One region of the Bacillus sp. GM2 genome, then DNA from elsewhere that is predicted to be linked to it. Evidence: riboswitches for the same ligand, from Rfam matches in the RefSeq annotation. Region 1 holds a riboswitch; the other holds the start of a gene.
The links. A riboswitch is a leader RNA that binds a small molecule or an ion and turns the genes downstream of it on or off. The one in region 1 is predicted to bind lysine.
Positions count from the first base shown of each region.

Region 2: linked by a shared signal. The riboswitch ahead of ACVC9U_RS04380 (aspartate kinase) and the one ahead of ACVC9U_RS01420 (amino acid permease) in region 1 are both predicted to bind lysine.

Region 1 is NZ_JBRKSZ010000007.1:122,956-128,453, reverse strand. Features, by position in the region: gene ACVC9U_RS01425 (FecCD family ABC transporter permease) at 1-792, opposite strand, end outside; gene ACVC9U_RS01420 (amino acid permease) at 949-2,352, opposite strand; lysine riboswitch at 2,467-2,643, opposite strand; gene sspJ (small acid-soluble spore protein SspJ) at 2,804-2,944, opposite strand; gene ACVC9U_RS01410 (metal-dependent hydrolase) at 3,186-3,656, shown strand; gene ACVC9U_RS01405 (LTA synthase family protein) at 3,756-5,498, shown strand, end outside.
Region 2 is NZ_JBRKSZ010000007.1:669,427-674,924, forward strand. Features, by position in the region: gene trxA (thioredoxin) at 159-473, shown strand; gene uvrC (excinuclease ABC subunit UvrC) at 616-2,388, shown strand; lysine riboswitch at 2,453-2,632, shown strand; gene ACVC9U_RS04380 (aspartate kinase) at 2,782-4,011, shown strand; gene ACVC9U_RS04385 (YslB family protein) at 4,056-4,499, opposite strand; gene ACVC9U_RS04390 (succinate dehydrogenase cytochrome b558 subunit) at 4,801-5,409, shown strand; gene sdhA (succinate dehydrogenase flavoprotein subunit) at 5,443-5,498, shown strand, end outside.

The DNA.
Region 1 (5,498 bases):
CGACACGATTCCGATCGCTTTAACCGTCTTCGTATATTGACCGAGCCCTTTCGCCAGCTCCTCTCCCAAGCTTAGAACCGTAATGGAACGGGCGATGACAAAAACGACGGCCAAACCGAGCGCTGCCGCCGGAACCAACAACTGAATGCTGATCCATTTCGTGCCAGCGACACCTCCGGCATACCAAAAACTGACGTCGCGCGCCACATCAAAATGGATCGCGATGCTCGTAGAAAGAGCGCTCAGAAACGTGCCGACAGCCGTACCGGCCAAAGCCAGCTTTACAGGCGTAAGACCGCCTTTTGAAAACATTCCGATCGCAAAAACGAGCCCCGCTCCAAGACCCGCTCCGGCAAACGACCAGATCATCAGCCCGACCGATGAGGTTCCCGGAAAAAAAGCAAACGCGACAGCAATTGCGAAAGCTGACCCGTGCGTGACGCTCATAATTTCCGGCGATGCGAGTGGGTTTCTCGTCATCCCCTGCATCACGGCTCCGGAAACCGCCAAGCAGGCGCCCACAAGAGCCGCACTTACCGTCCTTGGCAGTCTGAGTTCCTGAATAATTTGATGGGCCGTATTTTTCGCATCAAAATGAAAAATGGCGTCCCAAACAGTTCCAAGCTTTATATCAGCCGCACCGAGCGCAATCGATAATGCGGCGCCAAACAGCAGCAGCATGATTCCGCCGGCCAGGACAAAAACAGCTCCGAGCGGACGGCTGATCGGTCTCTGTTCCTCATCACGGCCATCCGTGCTGTTGATACGATGTATGTTTTTGTAAGAACTCACTCGATGCCATTCCTTTCGATCTTTTTAACCGATAACGATTATCATTTTCATTTTATAGTATAACAGGCCTAAGCGGAAATTTTAATCAAAAATTTCGGCGGGAATCAAAAAGCCAGCCGATCTTCTGCTAAAAGACCCGACTGGCAAAGAACTTTATCACACTTGATTATTTTTGAACTTTTTGTAGACGAACGGGTATATCGCAAGACCGACGAAAAACAGCCCGATTCCCAAGATAAAGGTGGTCAAGTCAGAGGTACCTGAAACGATGACCCATAAAGAATACGCCAGAGCAGCCAAAGCGATGATGCCGTCCCCTGTTCTTGAACCTTTCAGTTCGCCGTATGTCTCCCCTTTGAGGATGAGCTTCAAGCTGAAAACAGCCGCCACAAGATAAGGCACAAGGTAAGCGAGCGTCGCCGACGTTGTTAAAAACGTAAAGGCCTCGCTGATCGTTCCCGAAACCGTTGAGAAAATAAAGATCTGCGACATCACGTTTGTGACGATCAATGAATTGACCGGGCTTCCCTTTTTGTTCGTTTTCGCAAAGAAAGCAGGAAAATCACCGGCCTTTGCCGCCTGATACGGAACCTCTGCGCCGATTAAAATCCAGCCGAGCATCGATCCGAACAAAGAAACGATTGCCAAGACCGCCATAATCACGCTGCCAAAGCTGCCGATGATCACGTGCAGCACATCAACGAACGGTTTATCCGATGCCTGGAGCTGATCGTGCGGGATGACGCCCATCGTTATTAAAGTGATGACCATATAAATGCCGAGCGCAATTAACAGTCCGGTAATCGTCGCGCGTTTGACATCGCGCTGGGATGATGCGCGCCCTGATAAGATCACCGCAGACTCGATGCCGACAAACGCCCACAGCGTTGAAATCGCCGCATTGTGAACCTGTCCGCCCAGCCCAATACTTTTGCCTTCTGATTCGATAGGAAAATAAAATGATTCGAATAAAGCCGTCTGAAAAACGAACAAACCTGCAACAATAAACAGGACAAACCCAAGCACTTTGGAAAAAGTCGCTAAAAAGTTCAGTTTACCCGCTCCATTTATGCTGGAGACTAAGATGAAATGCGTCCCCCATAACAAAATTGTACATACGATAAATGTCAAGAGCTGGCCGAGTGTAACGGGGTGGCCGCCGAGTTCAATCAGCTCGCGTCCGTCAGTTAAGATCGGCAGGAAAGTCGTCAAATAGCCTGCAAGGCTTGTAATGATGGCGACGTTGCTGATCCAGCTTGCCACCCAATACCCCCATACCATTGTAAAACCTGCCGCATTCCCTTTTTTAGGGGCTGAGAATAAAGCTCTTGCATAGCTTTGCGGACCTGCTTTAAGATCCGGGCGGCGAATGGATAAATGACCGAATACAAGGGCGATCATCAGCACCCCCGCACCCGTCACCAGCCATGCCGCCGTTACGCCGAACGGGCTTGCCGTCTGGGCGAGTGTGCTGGGGAGCATAAAAATCCCTGAGCCGACCATATTGCCGACAACAAAAGCGGTAAGAAGCCAGAAGCCCCATTTTTTTGTCTGTTCCATAAGATATAACCTCCGAGCATTTTATAAAAAATATGCCGGACCAGACCGTGAGATCATTCAAAATAAAAAAAGCATGAACAAAAGTCCATGCTTTGGTTAAACATACACTCTTGATCTCCGGATAGCCCTCCGCGGGAAAACCCGCGGCAGTCCTGCACTTATTCAATGCAGACCCAGCATAAAGAATGAATGGCTTCCTTATGCTTCGGCGCTGATGCCTTTTGCATATGATCATCGGCCCCATCAGCCTCACACATGCGACTCATCATCCGCGCAACCTCTACCTCACTAAGAGTTAAGAGTGAGGATTTATCACATATTCTGAAAAGAGGTTACCAGAGAAATTTTAATCTGTCAAAGGGAAGTGATGGAAAAAACGGACAGCCGCGCCAAAAGGCCGCCTGTTTTGGCAGCCTTCTGTAGAATGGAAGACGGCGCTTCCATCTGGCATTTATCGGTTGTTTTTCTTTTTGTTGACCGCCTCTTGCAAAGGGTCTCCTTTCAGCGCTTGTCCTGCGTCTTCAAGCGCCCCCCGAACGGCGTTTTGGTCCTTTTCCTTATTTCCTCTATCTTTATTAAAGAAAATACCCAAATGAATCACCTCTTTAAAAATGTGGTACAATTTTAATTTGGCTTATCATTTTAAAATTATGCAGAACCTTGGAGTGTGTTTTTCAACTGAAAACACCATATTTTAGATGAAAACGTGCCGATTGCCTCAAGAAAATGCGGTTTTTCAGCTGACAAGTTGTCACCATCTGTCTTGAAGGCCGTCAGAACTCTTGATATAGTTTTCATTAGGAAATTGTTATAGGTCTTAAAGGAGAAGCGATATGACAGGAAAAACACACATCATGGGAGGGGTCGCTTCTTGTACGGCTGCTGCTTATTTTTACGGATATGATCCTGTGTTCATGACAGCTTCGGGTGTTATCGGAGCATTGATTCCGGATATTTGCCATACAAAAAGCAAGATCGGCAGAAGGCTTCCGATTTTATCAGCAGTGATCAGTTCTGTCTTCGGGCACAGGACGTTTACACACAGCCTGCTCTTTTTGCTCATCACGGCATTTGCGGCACATTTATATTTTGCAGATCAGAGCATACTTGTCGGATTGATGGCCGGAATGGCGAGCCATCTGCTCCTTGATGCCGGGACTGTAAACGGCATCAAACTTTTCTTTCCGTCCGCCATTAAGGTTCGGCTCCCCCTTTATATTAAAACCGGCGGGAAGGCAGAACAAGGCGTTCTTGCTGTGCTCACCGTTGTGTCGTGCTATTTTATTGCGAACTTGATCGCCTGACGAAAGAGACGGTTTGACCGATTGCTATATTGTGCTTTTTTTAGTCATTTTATCTTGGTGTTCTTTACCTGCGGGGATTATATGTGAGGAGCTATTTATATGAAAGAACAATTTTTTAAAAAGCAGTGGTTTTTATGCCTGTCCATATTTTTTATGTGGATGAAGACGTACTTCATCTACAAGCTGGGCTTTAATTTACAAATCGACAACGCACTTCAGGAACTGATCCTGTTTATCAACCCGCTTAGCTTTCTCATCCCTGTACTCGGCATCAGCCTCTTTTTTCGCGAAAAAACGCAGCGCTTCTATTTAATCGGGGCTAATGTCGTCCTGACGGGCATCTTGATTGCAAACAGCATTTTTTATGGTTTCTACATCGATTTCATCACCATTCCCGTCCTGTTCCAGGCAAAAAACCTCGGGGGGCTTGGAAGCAGTTTTCAGGAGCTGTTCAATCCGGTTTTCATCGCGCTTTTCCTGGACCTGGCTCTCATGGTCTGGCTGGCGAAAACGCGCGAAAGAACCGGCAAAAAGCTTTCCGTTAAAGCCGTTAAGATCTACTATGCGGCAGCCGCCGGAACGGTGCTGTTTAATCTCGCCCTGTCGGAGCTGGATCAGCCGAAGTTTTTAAGCTACTCCTACGACAGGGAAGTGCTTGTAAAAAACATCGGCTTATATCAGTTTCATCTGTTGGACGGCATTTCACAGACCTTTAATTTGACACAAAAAGCGGTCGCTGATGAAAACAGCCTGGCAACGATCGAGAACTACACAAACGCCGACTACAGCAAACCGAACCAAGATATGTTCGGGATAGCCGAAGGACGAAACGTCATCTTTGTAACGCTTGAATCCACTCAGACATTTGTCATCAATGAAAAGGTGAACGGCCAGGAAATCACGCCGTTCTTGAACAAATTCATTCAAAAAAGCTATTATTTCGACCATTTTTATCAGCAGACCGAACAGGGAAAAACGTCCGATTCGGAATTCATTGTCGCCAATTCGCTCTATCCGTCTCTAAGCGGTTCGGTGTTTTTTACGAAGAGCGAAAATGCGTACAATTCGATGTATAAAACACTGGCGAACCACGATTACAGAACATCGGTTTTCCACGCCAACCATAAAAAATTCTGGAACAGGGACGTTATGTACAAAGCCCTTGGCATCGACAGCTTTTATGACGTCTCCCATTTTCATGTGACACCTGAAAATTCAACGGGCTGGGGGCTGAAGGATAAGGAGTTTTTAACGCAATCGGCCGACTTGATGAAAGACTTGCCGCAGCCCTTTTACAGCAACCTGATCACATTGACGAATCACTTTCCGTTCCAAATTGATGATAAGGATAAGCTGATCGATGAATACGACTCGGACAGTGAGATTTTAAATCGGTATGTCACGACTGTACGCTATGAAGACGAATCATTGAAGCATTTCATTGCAAAACTGAAGAAAAACGGCCTTTACGACAATTCCGTGATCGTCTTCATGGGGGATCACTACGGCATATCAGAAGCGCACAACGATGCGCTGGCTCAATTTTTGGGCAAAGACGAAATCACCCCTTACGATACCGTTCAGCTGCAGCGTGTGCCGCTGATTATCCACATTCCGGGGGTAACGGATCAAGACCCGAAAACGATATCTGAAACAGGCGGCCAGATTGATGTGAAACCGACATTGCTCCATTTGCTCGGAATTGATACAAAAGGCATGATTCAATTCGGTAATGACCTGTTTTCGAAAGAAAGAATGCCTTTCGCTGTGTTAAGAAACGGCAGCTTTATAACAGATGATTATATCTACACGAAAAATACGTGCTACAGCAAAAAAACCGGG
Region 2 (5,498 bases), 550 kb from region 1:
GCAAAATAACATGGGATATGGACATTTTCAGAAAGGCTAAAATCCCGATGTGTAAAACTGTGCAGATAGGGAAACGTATAATCAAGCATTATGTTAGCGTGAACCAAAGGGAGATGCTATACTAAAAAGCATAATTTCACAATTGGAGGAATGAAAGAATGGCTATCGTAAAAGCAACTGATCAAACATTCTCATCTGAAACAAGCGAAGGCGTAGTTCTTGCCGACTTTTGGGCTCCTTGGTGCGGACCTTGTAAAATGATCGCGCCGGTACTTGAAGAGCTTGATCAAGAAATGGGAGACAAACTGAAAATCGTAAAAATCGATGTTGACGAAAACCAAGAAACTGCCGGCAAATACGGCGTGATGAGCATCCCGACTCTCCTCGTACTAAAAGACGGCGAAGTGGTCGAAACATCTGTCGGCTTTAAACCGAAAGAAGCGCTTGAAGAACTGGTCAACAAACATTTGTAAAATAGAAACCTGTGAAAAAGGCGATTCCAAAGGGATCGCTTTTTTCTTACAAGTCATCTTCTTTCTCCATTTGTGGCGAACGTACGGTCGGTCATGGTAAACTTAAATGAAGGAAAAACGCCGAAATAAGGAAGGATTTTTGATGAACAAAAAAATCAAAGAAAAGCTGGCCCTTCTTCCGGATCAGCCTGGCTGCTACTTGATGAAAGACAGGCAGGATACCGTCATCTACGTCGGGAAAGCGAAAATCTTAAAAAACAGGGTCCGCTCCTATTTCAGCGGGTCCCATGATGCCAAAACACAGCGTCTTGTCAGTGAAATTGAAGACTTCGAATACATTGTCACATCCTCGAACATCGAAGCGCTCATTCTTGAAATGAATTTAATCAAAAAGTACGACCCGAAATATAACGTGATGCTTAAAGATGATAAAAGCTACCCGTTCATTAAAATCACGAACGAGCGGCATCCGAAGCTGATTGTCACAAGGAAGGTCAAAAAAGACAAAGGCCGCTATTTCGGGCCGTACCCCAATGTCCAGGCTGCGAGGGAAACAAAAAAGCTGCTGGACCGCCTCTATCCGCTCAGAAAGTGCGCCAAGCTGCCTGACCGCGTCTGTTTGTACTATCATCTCGGACAATGTCTGGCGCCATGCGTATATGATGTGTCTGAAGAGACAAACAGACAGCTCACAGAAGAAATTACCCGCTTTTTAAAAGGCGGCTACAATGAAGTGAAGAAAGAGCTTGAAGCAAAAATGCTCGAAGCCTCGGAAAACCTGCAGTTTGAACGGGCGAAAGAATTCCGCGATCAAATTGCCCATATCGAGTCAACGATGGAAAAACAGAAAATGATGCTGAATGACATGGTTGACCGCGATGTATTTGCCTATTCGTATGACAAGGGCTGGATGTGCGTCCAGGTCTTCTTCATCAGGCAGGGCAAATTGATTGAAAGAGATGTCAGCATGTTTCCTTTATACAGGGAAGCAGACGAGGAATTTCTGACATTCATCGGGCAATTTTACTCCAAAAACAACCATTTTCTTCCGAAGGAAATTTTGGTGCCTGACAGCGTCGACAAGGACATGATTGAGGAGCTTTTGGACGTGAATGTGCGCCAGCCGAAAAGAGGAGCGAAAAAAGACCTGCTGCTCCTTGCCCATAAAAATGCAAAGCTCGCTTTGAAGGAGAAGTTTTCGCTCATTGAACGGGATGAAGAGCGGACGATCGGCGCGATTGAAAAGCTCGGAAAAGCGCTGGACATCTACACGCCATACAGAATTGAAGCGTTTGATAACTCAAATATTCAAGGAACGGACCCTGTTTCGGCCATGGTTGTATTTCTCGATGGAAAACCGCATAAAAAAGAGTACCGCAAATATAAGATCAAGACGGTTGAAGGTCCTGACGACTACGGATCAATGCGCGAAGTCATCAGAAGAAGATATACAAGGGTGCTGAAAGAGAATCTGCCGCTGCCTGATTTAATTTTGATCGACGGCGGAAAGGGGCAGGTGTCTGCCGCCCTTGACGTTCTGGAAAATGAACTGGGTCTCGATGTCCCTGTTGCCGGTCTGGTGAAAGACGATAAGCACAGAACATCCAACCTTTTGATCGGCGATCCCCTTGAGATCGTCCAGCTTGAGCGGAACAGCCAGGAATTTTACCTGCTTCAGCGCATTCAGGACGAAGTGCACAGGTTTGCGATCAGCTTCCACAGGCAGCTCAGGGGAAAAAGCGCATTTCAATCGGTGCTGGACGGCATACCGGGCGTCGGCGAACAGCGGAAAAAACTGCTGTTAAAACATTTCGGTTCCGTTAAGAAAATGAAGGAAGCGAGCGCCGAAGATATCCGCAAGCTCGGCATACCTCTGAAAACGGCGCAGCTGATCGAAGAGGCATTGAAAAAATAATGTTGAACTTTTAAAAAGAATCTGATAGAATTTGTACTAATTTCATAATAAGATCGTGTGATATGGTGAAGATAGAGGTGCGAACTTCAAGAGTAGGCTTGATGAGGAAGATGGATTCCGATGAAGAAAGCCGAAAGGGGAGCGTCGCCGAAGCGGGGAAAAATCCACTCGTTTTTCCTGCTGGCTTTACATTGAATAAATGTGAGGCTGTCAAGAAATCATTTCTTGGAGAGCTATCTCGTTGTTTAAGATCATCGGCATTTTTGTTGGTTAAAGCAATGAGGGAATTCTCTCGTTGCTTTTTTTGTGCAAAAAAAACCGTACAGGCCGCCGGTCAAGCTTTCCTCTTCATACATAAACAAACACGAACGAAAACAAAAAGGGTGGTATTTGATGGGTCTCATCGTCCAAAAATTTGGCGGAACTTCCGTAGGGTCAGTGGAAAAAATATTGAATGTCGCAAACCGCGTCATCGAAGAAAAACAGCGCGGTCATGATGTTGTCGTCGTCGTTTCGGCGATGGGCAAATCGACGGACTCCCTCGTCGCGCTTGCCAAGGAAATCACCGAGCAGCCGAGCAGCAGGGAAATGGACATGCTGCTGACAACAGGAGAGCAGGTGACGATTTCGCTGTTGACAATGGCTTTGCAGAACAAGGGGTATGATGCGGTTTCCTATACAGGCTGGCAGGCCGGCATCGAAACCGAAAATATTCACGGCAACGCAAGAATTACGAACATTGATACAGCCAAGCTGAAAGAGCGCCTGAATGAAGGGAAAATCGCCGTTGTCGCCGGATTCCAGGGCGTCACAGCGGAAGGCGAAATCACAACGCTCGGCAGAGGCGGATCAGATACGACAGCCGTTGCCCTCGCAGCAGCCCTGAAAGCTGATAAATGCGACATTTACACCGATGTGCCGGGGGTTTTCACGACGGATCCCCGCTATGTGAAAACAGCGCGGAAGCTGGCCGGAATCTCCTACGATGAAATGCTGGAGCTTGCCAATCTTGGAGCAGGCGTCCTTCATCCGAGAGCTGTTGAATTTGCGAAAAACTACCAGGTGCCTTTGGAAGTCCGTTCAAGCACCGAAAAAGAAGCCGGCACATTAATCGAGGAGGAATCATCAATGGAACAGAATTTAATCGTAAGAGGCATTGCATTTGAAGATCAGATCACACGCGTGACCGTATGCAGCCTGGCGAGCGGCCTGACAACGCTGTCAACGATTTTTACAACGCTCGCCAAACAGAACATCAACGTTGACATCATCATTCAATCGGTGACAGGCACAAGCAAAACGTCGATTTCTTTCTCAGTGAAAACGGAAGACTTAAAACGGACGGTTGAAGTTCTCGAAGAATACAAAGACGCGCTCGACTATGAACAGATTGAAACGGAAAACAGGCTTGCCAAAGTGTCGATCGTCGGTTCTGGCATGATCTCCAACCCGGGAGTAGCAGCGGAAATGTTCGCTGTGCTGGCGGAAAAAAACATCCAGGTCAAAATGGTCAGCACATCCGAAATCAAAGTTTCGACTGTCGTCAACGAAGGCGATATGGTGAAAGCCGTTGAAGCGCTGCATGATGCTTTTGAACTGTCGAAGCAGACAGCAGTCATTTAAAAAGAAAAAGGCGGGACTTTTGCAGTCTCCGCCTTTTTGCATAGTTATGCCGGGTCTTTCAAATCCCATTTCACCGTTAAAACCACTTTTCCGGCTCTTTTTTTCACCTGTTCATAAGATTCGGCAATTTGTTCGTTCATCAGCTGGATTTGCTCGGCGATAAACCCGGCTTCAAGCTGAAAGCAGGGCTCCTTTTGATACTTGAGGCGGTTTGAAACCAGCGGGCCTTCGAGTTCAAACTCAAGCTCCTGTTTTTTTGAATGGACGATCGCAAGCGTTCCCCAGCCTGCATCCTGAAAGAAAGCGGGAAGATCCTCCCGGGATTCAAGCGGGAACTTGCGGGCGAGCTTTTTTCCCGCCCAGTACATCATATCTGCGTAGTCTTGTCCCAGCATATCGGGAAGCAGCACTTCCCTGATCAACTCATAGCCATATGCGGAGACTTCCAGCTCTTTTAATTGCGCTAAGTTTGCTTCATATTTATTCATATCCAATGTCTCCCCTCTTTTCTCCGTTTATTATAGCTTAAATGGGGTGAAAGATTACAGCGGAGACATGCATTTAGGAAGAAAAAAATCTGATATATTTATATTTTGATAAAATAAAATTTTCTAAAATATGATTAAATTTTAGAAAATTTCAATTTATGTACGCGTTTTCTTGACGCCTATTTCTCATAGGAGTAAAATGAAATTGTCATAAAAACTTAACAAAGTGCGATATTTGAAACAGGACGGGGGATAGGAGACCTTTCATTTTTACTGCACTTTTCAACTAGGGGGTAAAGCAATGGCCGGGAACAGAGAGTTTGTTTATCGAAGACTGCATTCTTTGCTTGGCGTCATACCGGTGGGCATATTTTTAATCCAGCATTTGGTTGTCAACCATTTTGCGGCAAGCGGAGAAGAGGCGTTTAATAACGCCGCTCATTTTATGGAAAACCTGCCGTTCAGGTACGCTTTGGAAATCTTCGTGATTTTCCTTCCGCTGATTTATCATGCTGTTTATGGAGTATACATAGCTTTTACAGCGAAAAACAATGCGAACAGATTCGGATTTTTTAGAAACTGGATGTTCGTTCTGCAGCGGATTACAGGAATCATTACCTTGATTTTTGTCAGCTGGCACGTGTGGCAAACACGGATTGCCGCCCAAATGGGGGCAGAGGTGAACTTTGACATGATGGCTGATATTTTGAGCTCCCCGATCATGCTCGGCTTTTACATTGTAGGTGTCCTCTCAACAATCTTCCACTTTTCAAACGGTTTATGGTCGTTTGCTGTCACTTGGGGAATCACCGTTTCTCCCCGCTCACAGCGAATCGCCACGTTTGTGACAATGGGAGTCTTTGTTGTGCTGTCCTATGTAGGGCTGAGAGCGATTTTGGCATTTGTGTAAAAGAACTAGATTACTAGAGGGAGTGGGGCAGGCATGAGCAATTCAAGCATCATCGTTGTCGGCGGAGGACTTGCGGGTCTGATGGCGAC